Regions from separate parts of the Vreelandella sp. 2A-K22 genome, predicted to be linked through region 1. Evidence: predicted binding sites of a transcription regulator. Region 1 holds the regulator's gene; each other region holds the start of a gene.

The links. Region 1 encodes sigma-54, which starts transcription at its own class of promoters, with help from an activator protein. Its sites were predicted from a motif close to TGGCACNNNNNTTGCTNT; they were not measured.
Region 2: a site for sigma-54 is predicted at 2,179-2,196, ahead of glnL (nitrogen regulation protein NR(II)). Genes of this name have one in related genera too.
Region 3: a site for sigma-54 is predicted at 2,250-2,267, ahead of ACW17M_RS20645 (2,4'-dihydroxyacetophenone dioxygenase family protein). Genes of this name have one in related genera too.

The regions. Positions count from the first base shown of each region.
Region 1 covers NZ_JBSUGC010000002.1:224,783-229,427, forward strand. The annotation lists gene rapZ (RNase adapter RapZ) at 1-313, opposite strand, end outside; gene ACW17M_RS03315 (PTS sugar transporter subunit IIA) at 401-871, opposite strand; gene hpf (ribosome hibernation-promoting factor, HPF/YfiA family) at 876-1,184, opposite strand; gene ACW17M_RS03325 (RNA polymerase factor sigma-54) at 1,282-2,697, opposite strand; gene lptB (LPS export ABC transporter ATP-binding protein) at 2,827-3,576, opposite strand; gene lptA (lipopolysaccharide transport periplasmic protein LptA) at 3,588-4,103, opposite strand; gene lptC (LPS export ABC transporter periplasmic protein LptC) at 4,115-4,645, opposite strand, start outside.
Region 2 covers NZ_JBSUGC010000014.1:7,434-12,078, reverse strand. The annotation lists gene ntrC (nitrogen regulation protein NR(I)) at 1-1,055, opposite strand, end outside; gene glnL (nitrogen regulation protein NR(II)) at 1,052-2,110, opposite strand; gene ACW17M_RS18070 (hypothetical protein) at 2,359-2,643, opposite strand; gene ACW17M_RS18065 (DUF4124 domain-containing protein) at 2,580-2,732, opposite strand; gene ACW17M_RS18060 (hypothetical protein) at 2,682-2,807, shown strand; gene glnA (glutamate--ammonia ligase) at 2,907-4,313, opposite strand.
Region 3 covers NZ_JBSUGC010000017.1:32,300-36,944, reverse strand. The annotation lists gene ACW17M_RS20655 (alcohol dehydrogenase catalytic domain-containing protein) at 1-848, opposite strand, end outside; gene ACW17M_RS20650 (SDR family NAD(P)-dependent oxidoreductase) at 848-1,666, opposite strand; gene ACW17M_RS20645 (2,4'-dihydroxyacetophenone dioxygenase family protein) at 1,675-2,202, opposite strand; gene ACW17M_RS20640 (sigma 54-interacting transcriptional regulator) at 2,428-4,236, shown strand; gene ACW17M_RS20635 (BaiN/RdsA family NAD(P)/FAD-dependent oxidoreductase) at 4,421-4,645, opposite strand, start outside.

The DNA of each region.
Region 1 (4,645 bases):
GGCGACGCGTTGCTGAGTAACGCTCAAGCAGTATGCGCGCATCGGTGGTCAGGTAAATAACTTGAAAGTCGATTTTACGCTGGCGCAACTCGTCTAATAAAGAGGGCAGGCGCTCCAGAGCTCCCGGCAAATTGCGGGCATCAATACTCACCGCTAAATGTGCTCGGTCGCCCTGGTCACGCAGTTCATCCACCAACGACCCCAGCAACATAGCTGGGAGGTTATCAATCGCGTAGTAGCCAAGATCTTCCAGCGCTTGCAAGGCGATAGATTTACCTGACCCGGAGCGGCCGCTAATGATCACCAGTTGCATAGAGTCTCTCTTTGCTTTGATCAAGCTGCGTTGAGGGTGGTGAGCGGATAACCTGCTGTGATCTGCCCTGAACAGGGTTTCAGACCCTTAGGCCGCTGATTGCTCGCGAATTTTGGCGGTAATCAGCTCAAGCAGTTCGCGCTGGCTGGCTGCTTTACGCAGTTGCTGGCGCGTGTCCGCATCATTCATGATGGTCGCTACCTGACCCAGTAGTGAGAGATGCGTGTCATCTGCCTCTTCGGGTACCAACAGGACAAACACCAGATCTACCGGGTCGCCGTCGATAGCGTCAAAATCGATCGCTTCAGCCAGTTTCAAAAATCCAGCGATAGGGGCGTTGCAGTGGGGGCTACGCGCATGAGGAATAGCCACGCCGTTACCAATACCCGTACTACCTAAGCGCTCGCGACCGATTAAACGGCTAAACACTTCTTGGCTGTCCAGGCTGGGGATATTTTGGGCGATAAAGGTGCTGTAAAACTCCAGCACCCTTTTTTTGCTGCCCCCGGGGACGTCGAACAGAACGCGTTCCGGGGGGAGTATGGTTTCCAACGTCATTGAATTAACGCACACCGGCGCCTTGGGCGCGAGCTTGTGCTTTTTCCTTGTGTTTAACGAGTTGACGGTCGATTTTGTCCGCTAGTGCGTCGATAGCGGCGTACATATCACTGTCTAGGGCTTCCGCATGTAAGTCAGCACCTGCGGCGTGCAGCGTACAGGCGGCCTGCTGGCGCTCTTTCTCCACTGATAAGGTGACTTGCACCGTAGTTATATTGTCGTAATGGCGCTCTACACGCTCAAGCTTCTCGTTGACATAGTCACGCAAGGCGTCAGTCAGTTCTACGTGATGACCAGTGATATTTACTTGCATTGACGTGCTCCTTATCCATCGGACTGTACTTCGATTGTAACCCTTTTTGCCGCGTTGCAAAGCCCTTGTCGAGAGTTTCCCTGAAACGTTAACGAAGTTAGCGCAAACGACGCCGTTCACTGGAAGAGGGAATGCCCATGGCTTCACGGTATTTCGCCACCGTACGACGCGCCACTTGAATCCCTCCTTCGCCTAATAGCGTCACTAAGCGGCTGTCTGAAAGCGGCTTGCCGGGCGGCTCCTCTTGAATCAGTTTCTTGAGTCGTGCACGGATGGCGGTGCTGGAGTGGCTGTCGCCATCTTGACCGCTCACCTGGCTTGAGAAAAAGTATTTGAGTTCAAACACACCACGGGGTGTATGGATATATTTTTGCGTCGTTACCCGTGAAATAGTCGACTCGTGCATCTCCACGGCTTCGGCAATGTCGGCCAGTATCAGTGGTTTCATGGCTTCTTCGCCGTGCTCTAAAAAGCCAATCTGGCGGGTAATGATCTCGCGACCAACACGCAGCAGCGTATCGTTTCGGCTAGAGAGGCTCTTGATCAACCAGCGCGCTTCCTGCAAGTGCTCTTTGAGAAACTGGTTGTCATCGCTTTTATCCGCACGCTTAATCAAGCTGGCGTAGTCGGGCTGAATGCGCAGCCGTGGCAGGGCCTCGGGGTTGAGCTCTAAATGCCAGCCTTCATTATCGTGGCGGACGACTAGATCGGGGGTGACATAGCTGTCATCGGTGTCGCCGTAGGCGCTGCCTGGGCGTGGGTCTAGGCTGCGAATAAGCAGGATGACATCGGCCAGCTGTTCGTCGTCGAGCCCTAGACGGCGTTTCAGCAGACGCATATCGTCTTTGCCAAGCGCTTCGAGAAACTGCCGCACCAAGCGGCGGGCGGGAACCAGCAGTGGCGTATCATCGGGGAGAGCGGCGAGCTGCAGCATCAAGCATTCACGCAAGTCACGGGCAAATATGCCGGTCGGCTCAAACTGCTGGAGCTTGAGTAGAATGGTTTCCACTTCGCGCTGGCTTAGCCCGTCAATGCCCTGGGCACGAAGCCCTTCACGGATGTCGTTGAGCGGCTGGGTCAGGTAGCCGTTGGCGTCTAGCGCGTCGATTAAACTTTCCGCGACAAGCTGCTCGCGAGCGCTAAAATCGGTCATGGCGAGTTGCCACAGCAGGTGGCCATGAAGGCTCTGCCCGGCTGCCTGGCGCTCAAAGTCGGGGCCTTCGCTGCTGCTGCCCCCCTGGCTTCCCATATCTTGATAGGTATCTGACCAGTCGCTATCTACCGAGAGCTCAGTAGGGATGCTCTCTGACCACTCTTCTTCCTTAGGCTCGCTGACAGCCTGTTCACTAAATTCATCTTCCTGCTCCAGCATGGGATTGGCATCGAGGGCCTGCTGAATTTCTTGACGAAGATCCAGCGTAGAGAGTTGCAGCAGCGCAATGGCCTGCTGCAACTGGGGCGTCATGGTCAGCTGTGTGCCGATACGCAGTTGGAGAGAAGCTTTCATGACCATCTGAGAACCACTCGTTAATCAGAATGCTCCACCCTAGTGCGAGTGAGTGCTTGGCGCAAGTGCAATAAGCATGCCATTGGTCGTAAAGTTGTTTTAAAGCGCTATTTAGGGGCAATTAAGGCAAAAACATTACAGGCGAAAATCGGCGCCCAAATACACATCCCTTACTTTTTGGTTGGTGAGAATCGAGGCGGGCGAGCCACTGGCGATGATTTGCCCATCGCCGACGATATAGGCGATATCGCAAATGTCTAGTGTTTCACGCACGTTGTGATCGGTGATCAGCACGCCGATATGGCGCTGTTTCAGTGCACGAATGATGGTTTTAATCTCACCTACCGAGATGGGGTCAACGCCCGCAAAAGGCTCATCGAGCAGAATAAAAGCGGGCTCTGTGGCTAGCGAGCGGGCTATTTCTACACGCCTGCGCTCGCCGCCCGAAAGGCTCATGCCCAGGTTGTCGCGAATATGGGTGATATGGAAGTCTTCGAGTAGCGCTTCCAGGCGCTGTTCGCGGTCGCTGCGGTTAAGCTCTTTGCGGGTCTCGAGTATCGCCATAATATTCTCGGCAACCGAGAGTTTGCGGAAAATAGACGCCTCTTGAGGTAGATAGCCAATCCCCGCGGCTGCGCGCTCGTGCATGGGGGCGCGCGTTAAATCCACATCGTCGATACCCACCTTGCCAGCGTCGGATTTGACCAGCCCAACAATCATATAAAATGAGGTGGTTTTGCCCGCGCCGTTGGGGCCCAAAAGGCCAACGACACTGCCTTGGGATATCTCCAGATTGATGTCTTTGACCACTCGGCGGCGTTTGTAGCTTTTAGCCAGGTGGTGGGCATAAAGGGTTTTGATCGGCGCAGTGTCAGCAGTGGCCACAGCTAGGCTCCCTATTGTTCAGGCTGAAGGGTCATGCGTATGCGCTGGGGCTCGCTGCCATCAACGTCAGAGCGCGCTTGAATCACTTCTCGGTCAATAAAATACTCAAGGCGACCGCCACTAAAGGTGTCCTCTTGCTGGGTCAGTTCGGCTTGGTCGATCAGCTCTACGCGACGCTCGGCGACGTGATAAATAATCCGCCGCGCCCAGCCTTCCGTGGGGCCTTCTTGCCCTTCGCCTTGATGGCGCAAGTAGGCGCGCTCACCGGTAGCGGTGGCTGTCGAGAGTTCGCCCGCGTCGTTGCGTTCGATCTCTACCCGCTCGCCGCGCAGTTGCATTTCGCCTTGGCGAATGTCCACATCCCCAGTATAAACAGCTGTGCCTGCCCGCTGATCAAGATCTAAACGGTCGGCTTCCACTTCCACTGGGGCCTGGGAAGATGAGTTGGTTTGGGCTAACACTGATAAAGGTATCGCTAAACCGAACAGTGCAGTGTAGAGCAGGGCTGGGGAAATCATGGCTTTCATGGCGGTTCCTATTAGCGTTGTGTGGCCGGGGGGTGCGTGCCGCGCACATTATCCGTTAAGCGAACCTGGCTGGTGTTAAGCCAAACGTCCATACGTGAAGCGCTCATTTGCTGCGGCGGTTGCTGCATCAATACCGGTGTGTCACTCCAGGCATGCTGCTCGAGGCCATCATAGTGCAGTAGCTCGGTATCTAGCTGCCAGCCTTCATCTGGTGCAAACAGTCGAGCCGAACCTGACAGCAGCAGGGCTTGGGTAGCGGTGTTGAGCGTGCCTACAGCGGCGCTGGCCAGCCACTGACGGTTTTCGCTGTCATACAGTACTGCCTCGGGCTCTTCCGTCCAGGTTTCGCTGCGCTGCGGGGTATGGATAAGGCGCGGTGTTTTTAGCGACTGCATGACACTGCCGTTATCCCCGAATAGGGTAATCTCGGCATTTTCCAGCACGTGGCCAGGTTCCTGAGCCTGTGCTTCGGGGTCGATGCTGGTGTCTTGAGGCCCGCGGGGGTCAAGCCATACCAGCAGAATCCCCAGCGCGATGACTAG
Region 2 (4,645 bases), on a different contig from region 1:
TGGGCTTCCGCTTCGCTGGTCAGCACCTTGATATCGGTCGTCAGCTCTTTCGCCGCTTCAGCTAAAAAGTGCCGCGTTAAACGAGGGATATCTTCGCGGCGCTCGGCAAGCTTGGGCAGGTGAATACGGATCACGTTCAGGCGGTGGAACAAATCCTCCCGGAAGCGGCCGTCATCCACCAACACTTCTAGGTTTTGGTGGGTGGCAGCAATAATGCGCACATCCACTTTGACCGGCGTATGCCCGCCAACGCGATAGAACTCTCCATCGGCCAGCACGCGCAGTAGCCGCGTTTGGGTTTCAGCGGGCATATCGCCTATTTCGTCTAAAAATAGCGTACCGCCGTTGGCTTGCTCAAACCGCCCCTGGCGCTGCTGGGTCGCCCCGGTAAAAGCCCCCTTCTCGTGACCAAACAGCTCAGACTCAATCAAATCACGGGGAATCGCCGCCATATTGAGGGCAATAAACGGCTTGCCCTCACGAGGGCTATGCTGATGGAGTGCCTGGGCAACGCGCTCTTTGCCGGTTCCCGACTCCCCATTAATCAACACCGTGATGTGGGAGTGCGAGAGGCGACCAATGGCACGGAACACCTCCTGCATGGCGGGCGCTTCACCGATAATTTCGGCGTTCAAGCCTTCCGGCACGGTCACCGGACGTTGGCGTTCACGGGCGTGAGCCACGGCGCGACGTACCAGCGCCAGGGCCTCGTCAACATCGAACGGCTTGGGCAGGTATTCAAATGCCCCGCCCTGATACGAGGCCACGGCGCTGTCCAGGTCGGAGTGCGCGGTCATCACGATCACCGGCAGGTCAGGATGCGCTTCGCGTACCCGGGACATTAGATCCAGCCCATCGATACCCGGCATACGAATATCGGTGACCAGCACGTCGGGTGGATTTTCCAACAAACGTGTCAGGGCAACGTCGGCGCGCTCGATACACTCAACGTCAAGGTCGGGTTGCGCCAAGGCGCGCTCCAACACCCAGCGGATAGCGCGGTCATCATCGACAATGACCACCCGCGCAACATCATTACGTGCAGCCTCAGTCATGACGCTTCTCCGGTGAAATTAATAACCATGGGAATCAGTAAACGAAATTCGGTGTGTCCAGGACGTGAATCGCATTCAATCAATCCTTGATGCTGGTGCAAAATCGACTGGGCAATAGAGAGCCCAAGGCCGCTGCCTTCCGCGCGTCCCGACACCATGGGGTAAAACAGTGTTTCCTGCAGCGTATCGGGAATACCGGGGCCGTTATCGATCACGGCGACTTCACTGACCAGCCGGTGACGTTCGGCGCCAAGCGTAAACTGGCGACGGGCGCGGGTGCGTAGTATTAAAGTGGGCTCCGGCGTTTGTGCATCGCTCATGGCCTGTACCGCATTGCGCGCCACATTGAGCACCGCCTGAATCATTTGCGATTCATCGCCGGAAAGATCGGGCAAGCTGGGGTCGTAATCACGGCTGATTGTCACACTAGGGTGTTCGGCAATCAGCAGCGCCCGCACTCGCTCCAGCACCTTGTGGATGTTGACTGGCTCGTGTTTAAGCATCCGGTTAGGGCCGAGCATGGAGTCGACCAGGTCGCGCAGCCGATCCACCTCTTCAACAATGATATGGGTATATTCGCGCAGCGCCGGGTCGTCTAGATCACGCTCTAGTAGCTGTGCTGCCCCGCGAATGCCACCCAGCGGGTTTTTGACTTCATGGGCGAGCCCGCGGGCGAGCACCTTGATGGTCTCCTGGCGTGTGGTTAGCGCCTCTTCCCGGGAGATCTGCATCAGCCGATCCCGCGGCTCTACTTCCAGTAGCAGCTCATCGTCGGATAAGGGCGTCACCGTGTAGTCCACCGTGAGCGGTTCGCTATTCAACGGGGTAATGCGTGCTTCACGCTGGGTATAGGGGTGAAACGCATCCCGCGCCTTGGCCAATACTTCGTCAATGCTTACATCCCCGCCAAGTAGCGTATCCAGGCTGATGCCGTGAACACGGCTAAGGCTGACCGCTAACAACGCTTCAGCGGCAGGGTTCATCCATCGCACACGCAGTTCGCCGTCTAGCAGCAATACCGCTGTGGTGAGATGCTCAAGCAAACGCTGATGCATGGTGGTGTCCTGAAAAATCGCGTCTTCCATCGCCGATACAGACCTACAGGTGGATGATCAATGAGGGAGCTGCAAAAAGCGCGCCAACTATACGTTTATGTCCATTTGCACGGCTTGCGGGCATCGCAGCGAAAGAGCGCGAATCGTTTTAGCGCACTTGCCGTGCCAAATGCTCCTGCTCATGCACCACTTTAGTGCACCCAGGTTTTGGTAGGTAATACTTAGGGCTGTCTTTTTGATCGCGTTTATTAAAGCGCTCTTAAGGAACCGTAATCGTCACCGCTGCCGTGCGGTGCTGTAAACGCTGGCTGCTCTCCAGCATTCTGCCTGGATCTCGTGCCCCCTTGCGGCAGGCCTGTTAACCAGAAGACATCGCTGTGCAGCGCTTTCTGGCTAATCTCGCCATTCACCAACAGCCGTACCTGATTGTCGTCGCGCAACGGTGGCGCAATAACCACCTCCACCACGGTCATCCCCTCTTCCACCTGTGCGCCTTGCTGGGGCAGAGCGATGGAAAAGTGGTCGCAGGGCATAAAGGGCTGCTTGGGTTATCGGTAAAGGTAACGTTGCCGTGCTGATCGGTCACCCGATACACCGCCTGCCCGAACGCCGTGCCACCCACTCCCCCACGCCCAAGAGAGCTACCAGCACACTGCTCATCACCCCTCTGGCACGCTTCTCAGCCTCCCAGCAATAAAAAAACCCCGCCGTAGCGGGGTTCTATTGGCAATCATTGTTACCACCGCCTGGCTGATAGTAACAGCCAAGGGCGAGTAACGCTGATTCGCAGCTGTACTTAACAGCTATAGTACATATCAAACTCGATGGGGTGAGTGGTCATACGAATACGCTCCACTTCTTCCATCTTGAGGTCAATGTAGGCATCGATCATTTCGTCGGTGAACACGCCACCTTCGGTCAAGAACGCACGGTCAGCGTCGAGGGCTTCCAGTGCTTGATCCAGGCTGTGCGCCACAGTCGGTACTGACTTGCCTTCTTCTGGCGGCAGGTCGTACAGGTTTTTGTCCATGGCATCGCCAGGGTGGATCTTGTTTTTGATACCGTCGATACCCGCCATCAACATGGCAGAGAACGCCAGGTAAGGGTTGGCAGTCGGATCAGGGAAGCGCGCTTCCACACGCTTGCCTTTCGGGCTGGCGGTGTAAGGAATACGGATTGAAGCCGAACGGTTGCGGGCACTGTAGGCCAGCATGACCGGCGCTTCAAAGCCAGGCACCAGACGCTTGTACGAGTTGGTAGAAGCGTTAGTAAAGGCGTTCAGGGCACGGGCGTGCTTGATGATGCCGCCGATGTAGAAAAGCGCCATTTCAGACAGACCAGCGTACTCGTCACCGGCGAACTGGTTGTTGCCATCTTTCCAGAACGACTGGTGAACGTGCATACCCGAACCGTTATCACCGACCAGCGGCTTCGGCATAAAGGTGGCCGTTTTGCCATACGCGTGGGCCACGTTGTGGATCACGTACTTCATTTCCTGAACTTCGTCAGCTTTCTTCACCAGCGTGTTGAACTTAACGCCGATTTCGTTCTGACCTGCGTTGGAAACCTCGTGGTGGTGTACCTCGACGGTCTGACCAATCGCTTCCAGGGTATTACACATTGCGCCACGAATATCGTGGAAGCTATCGACCGGAGGAACCGGGAAGTAGCCGCCTTTAACGCGCGGACGGTGGCCAAGGTTGCCGCCTTCCACAACACTGTCGGTTGCCCAAGCGCCTTCGTCGGAGGTGATTTTGTACATAGAGCCCTGGATATCAGACTTCCAATGCACTTCGTCAAAGATAAAGAATTCAGGCTCAGGGCCGAAGAACGCGGTGTCGCCCAGGCCAGTAGACTGCAGGTAAGCTTCTGCGCGCTTAGCGATAGAGCGCGGGTCACGATCATAGCCTTGCATAGTGGCCGGCTCGATGATGTCACAGCGCAGCACCAGCGTCGCATCTTCTGTGAAGGGGTCGAGGTAACCCGTACCATCTTCCGGGCGCAGAATCATGTCGGATTCGTTAATGCCCTTCCAACCTTCAATAGAAGAGCCATCGAACATTTGGCCATTCTCGAAGAATTCTTCGTCTACATCGCGCGCAGGCACGGTCACGTGCTGTTCTTTACCGCGAGTGTCGGTGAAACGCAGGTCTACCCATTTAACATCGTGTTCTTCAATTAGCGCGAGAGTCTTGGCTGACATAGTGTCCTCCGGTATGAGCGTGGCTTAAAGCTAACGACAGTAAGCTACCGATAAAAGTGTTGTTCGACAAAATACGTGCTAAACCGCACGTTTGTCATTCTTGTTCGCTCAACGTTTGCCTGACATTGGTTAACAAATCGCTCAGCGAGCATTTCAGACCGGCTATCGTTTTAGCACGCCGCAGGGCTTATGCCTACGGCCCGCTAGCCGCTTGCAAATACAATGCAGAGAACATGCCAACACTGCACCAATATGGCATAAAAAAACAACAACTATCTGTTTTATAAGCATTAAAAAATGGCTTCGAATGCCTCTTGATGACGCATAACGGC
Region 3 (4,645 bases), on a different contig from region 1:
CGTGAGAAGAAAACGGCAGTTTGAAGGCGTATTTCCTTTGATAAAGCACTAAAGGGTATAAAGCTGTCAGGCTTAGTGCATAAACCAAGAAGCAGAATCGTACCGTGCGTGCGAACCTGCTCAATGGCTTGCGCAATGAGACCAGGAACGCCCGCACACTCGAATACTATGTCTGCTGAACCTCCAAGTGACCGCTCTGCAGCTTTAATGGGTTGATATGGATCACAAACAAAACCGGTCGCCCCCATGTCATAGGCACGTTGTTCTTGGTATCGGGTAATATCCTGTATGACAACCGTCTGAGCGCCAAAGCGGCGCGCCCAAAAAGCGACAGCTAACCCGATAGGCCCAGCACCAAGGATGAGGACACGGTCACCAGGTTTCATGCCGGATAGCTGGAGACCATGGAGAGCAACGGCTAAAGGCTCTACAATTGCACCGTCGTCCATGCTTGCATTGAGAGGAAGAGGTACGCACTGGCGCGCAGCGGTGACGGCATATTCACCATATCCCCCTCCCTCCAACGCCATATCTAGACACCAAGCAGGATTCCCAGAACGGCATGCAGCGCAATAACCGCAACTTCGGAAAGGTATAACGGATACAAGATCTCCTATAGATACATCACTGACTTTTCGACCTAAAGCGACTATCTCGCCTGCATATTCGTGACCCAGCACATCGCCAGGACAAATGCCGAAAATGGGATCCTCAGTCATATGGAGATCGGAGCCACAAATTCCACATCGTTTCACCTGGATGACAACCTCATCGTCTCCTGGTGTAGGGTCTGGAAGTTCGCAAACATCTAAAGGCTGGTGTAACCTCTGAAAGACGGCAGCACGCATCAGCCCACCCTCCCAAGAGAAGTGCCTCCGTCAATAACCAATTGAGCACCGGTCATATAGGAAGAGGCGTCAGAGGCTAGGTATAGCGCCAGTGCCTTGATCTGTTCAGGATCAGCGATTTCCCCTAGAGGTACCTTGGCGTTCCAGGCCTGGCGAACTGCTTCGTCTTTCAACCAGCCACCACCAATGTTGGTTACGAAACCGCCGGGCGCGATAGTGTTGACCCGGATCCGGAACTCTGCCAACTCTAAGGCAACTTGACGTACTAAATGGGACACTCCCGCTTTTGCAGGCATGTAAGCAAGCCCGACCACAGGCTCTGTAATAAAGGCAGCATTGGAGGACGTGACAACAATTGATCCTCGACGCCGTGGCTTCATGTATTTAGCTGCCACTCGCAGAGTATTAAAGACCCCCGTCAGATTAATAGAAATTGTTCTATCCCAGCGGGCTGGATCTAAAACGTCAATCTGACCATCTCTATTTCGCCCTCCTGAAGGGTTCCAAAACCCTGCCCCAGGATCGATCCCCGCATTAGCAAAAACAATATCCAAGTTGCCAAACTGGCGGACATGTTCTTCGAAGGCTCGACTGGTCTGCATTCGATCAGCGACATCTAGCTGGACAGCATGAACCTTGCAGCCTTCGTCACGGAGTCTTTGTGCCTCACATTCGGCTGCGTCGATGTTTATATCCGCTAGTGTCACGTTAGCTCCGTTTTCTGCCAACGCTTCGGCATAGGCAAGTCCTAAACCTGAGGCTCCCCCCGTGATCAGGGCTGAACGCCCTTCTACGCTGAATTGCTCTAATACACGCATATCCCACCTCATAGAAATAACTGTTCATTGATGGGGATATTGTGTTCTTCACAATAAGTGACGTAGTGATTGATGAACCAGAAAACATCCAGCGTTTCTGCCCACTCCCCCTTCTCATCGAAGAACTCGTTAGCTCCCTGCATCCAAAATAGAGCTTTCATTCCATTAGCATCGTCGGTCACTAACGTGTGAGCCTGTCCGGGCATTTCCGTTATAAACTCACCAGGCCCGCAAACCCAGTCGTATTCCAAATATCGGAAAGATCCCTCCATTCCTACAGCCCATACCATTCCTCGGTGCTTATGGGTACCAATCACACCAGGGCTTTTAATCCATAAAATATTGCAATAAACATTATTCCTTACATCAAAGGCCAGATGCCGTATAGCTGCATTATCACCAAAAGGAACCCATGGGCTTTCTACCTCAGAGAGCCCTACATAGCTTCCCTCACGCCCAAATCGGTCTTGCATTGCCTTCATTGGCTCAGGAACTTCTACGATACGATAAGCATTACTAGCGGGTGCATTAGCCATTATTGTTCTCACTTTATTTATGGAAACGATGTATTACAGAGAACTATTCAGCAATTGCTATGCCAACTACTCAAAACCTAGACCTTAGTATAAAGAATAAAGTAAAATTCTTATTATGCAAAGGAAGTTAAGAGACTAGACACGACTAAAGTACAACTGAAGGATTGAACAAGACTCGCCAGTATTTAATTAATTTAATATTTTTAATAAAAAAATGAGAAAGACATGACAAAAAAAATGACGCTTTCGAAAATGACAACGCAACCCAATCAAGCGAGCTCTTGTGAGATAGGCCTTGATGATGGAGACCCACCCACTTTACGTGATTTGACAGAGAGGCTGCGCCTTACCCCTAACGATGGAAAAATTTGGTTCGATGATCGCCGCATGGTGCTACTTGGGGCTAATGCATTTGGTGTGTTGCGCAGAGAAATCATTGAATCACTAGGCTTTTCTAGAGCATGCAGCTTGCTGATGCGCGTAGGTTTTTCAGCTGGATCTGCCGACGCAGCTTTTGTACGAAAACATTGGCCACTAAACGATGAAGCTGGTGCGTTGACCGCGGGAGAGCGGTTACATGCGGTCATGGGGATGGTTAAAGTCGAAACAGTACGACGCGACCACGACATCCCGAACGGTATTTTCAATGCCGAGTTCCTTTGGCATGGTTCAATCGAAGCTGCCGAACATATAAATGCGTACGGCCTATCACGTGAACCGGTTTGCTGGATGCAGCTAGGTTATGCCAGCGGCTACGCCAGTGCTTTCTACGGTAAGCGAGTGATATATCGTGAGTTGGAGTGTGCTGGCTGCGGCGGCTCTTTCTGCCGAATCGTAGGTGAGATGACAAATCAAGAAATAGGCAGTACCCATGACCTTAGCTGGCTCACTCCAGGAGAATACCTTGCGCCTGAAGCGCGTAAGTCGTCTCGACAAACCACTGGCGTGACGACAGCGTCATCTCCTGCCTCTATCCATGAGAAAATAGATACCCAAAAGATCGTGGGTATTTCAGCAGCGGTCAGTATTGCTTTGCAGAAGATTGAAAGAGTCGCGCCAACGCCAGCCACGGTACTGTTCAATGGAGAATCAGGTGTTGGGAAAGACTTGTTTGCTAACGAGCTTCACCGCAAAAGCAACTTGGCAAACGGCCCCTTTATCGCCCTTAACGGTGCTGCAATCCCTGACACATTGGTTGAGGCAGAGCTGTTTGGCGTAGAGAAAGGTGCGTTTACAGGTGCAGAAAAAAGTCGACCGGGTCGGTTCGAACGAGCCAATGGGGGCACACTATTTCTTGATGAAATTCCATCATTAAGTTATGAGGCACAAGGTAAGCTTCTGCGCACCCTGCAGAATGGCGAAATAGAAAGAGTCGGTGGAGCACACCCTATCCAAGTTAACGTCAGGGTTGTTGCCGCCTCAAATAAAGATCTTTTCAAGGAAGTGCAGAATGGACTATTCAGAGAGGATCTTTATTACCGCTTAAATGTTTTTCCTATACGCCTTCCCCCTCTTAGAGAACGCCAGGATGATATCCCCTTATTGATCGAACATTTTTTATACCGCTACTCAAATGTTTATAAAAAAAATATTCCAGGACTCACCCGAAAGGCTAGTGAAGCACTTTTAGACTATAGTTACCCTGGAAATATTCGCGAGCTTCAGAATTTAATAGAACGTGGCGTGATTAACGCTCTAGATTCTGAACCGCTCAATGTGTTTCATATGTTTGATGACGTTGGCTTTGCCACAAAACTCAACCCCCCTGGTCAGTCAGGTCTCAATATTGATCCCACAGGGGAACTGGAGGCTGGCACAAGTGGGCCTGATCTATTGGGCCGGGGTAAGCTTGACGATACGCAGAAGAGCGCTAAATGTCACCGGAGAAGTGAGGCAGAAATTTTGTCAAATGCACTTTATAAAACAGATGGCAACGTGTCTAAGGCCGCCAGAGAACTAGGCGTAACGAGAGCTAAGCTAGCCTATCGAATTCAAAAAGCTGGATTAGATCCTAGTCTGTTTCGGCACTTGTAAGAAAGCGCCTGATCGACCTACCAGCCGACCTCTTGACAGCATTGCCCTAGGCTCTGCTGACTTTTCACCGCTGCCATAAGCGAAACATCAACAGCCCCTAAACTTGACCCCATCGCCAAAACACAAGAGGCTTAATACAGCAAATGTATCAAGTTACGGCACTTGCAAATCTTTGATCAGCTTATTAAACAGACTGCCCGCAGGCTACGCCACTCGCCCACGCCCACTGAAAGTTATACCCACCTAGCTCTCCCGTTACATCTAATACTTCTCCGATAAAACGCAACTGTGGTAAGCCTTTAACCTCAAAGGTTTTGGACGAAATCGCGTCGGTATTGACCCCGCCCATGGTTACCTCTGCGGTACGCCAACCTTCTGTTCCTGCTGGTTTCAGTTGCCAAGCGTTGAG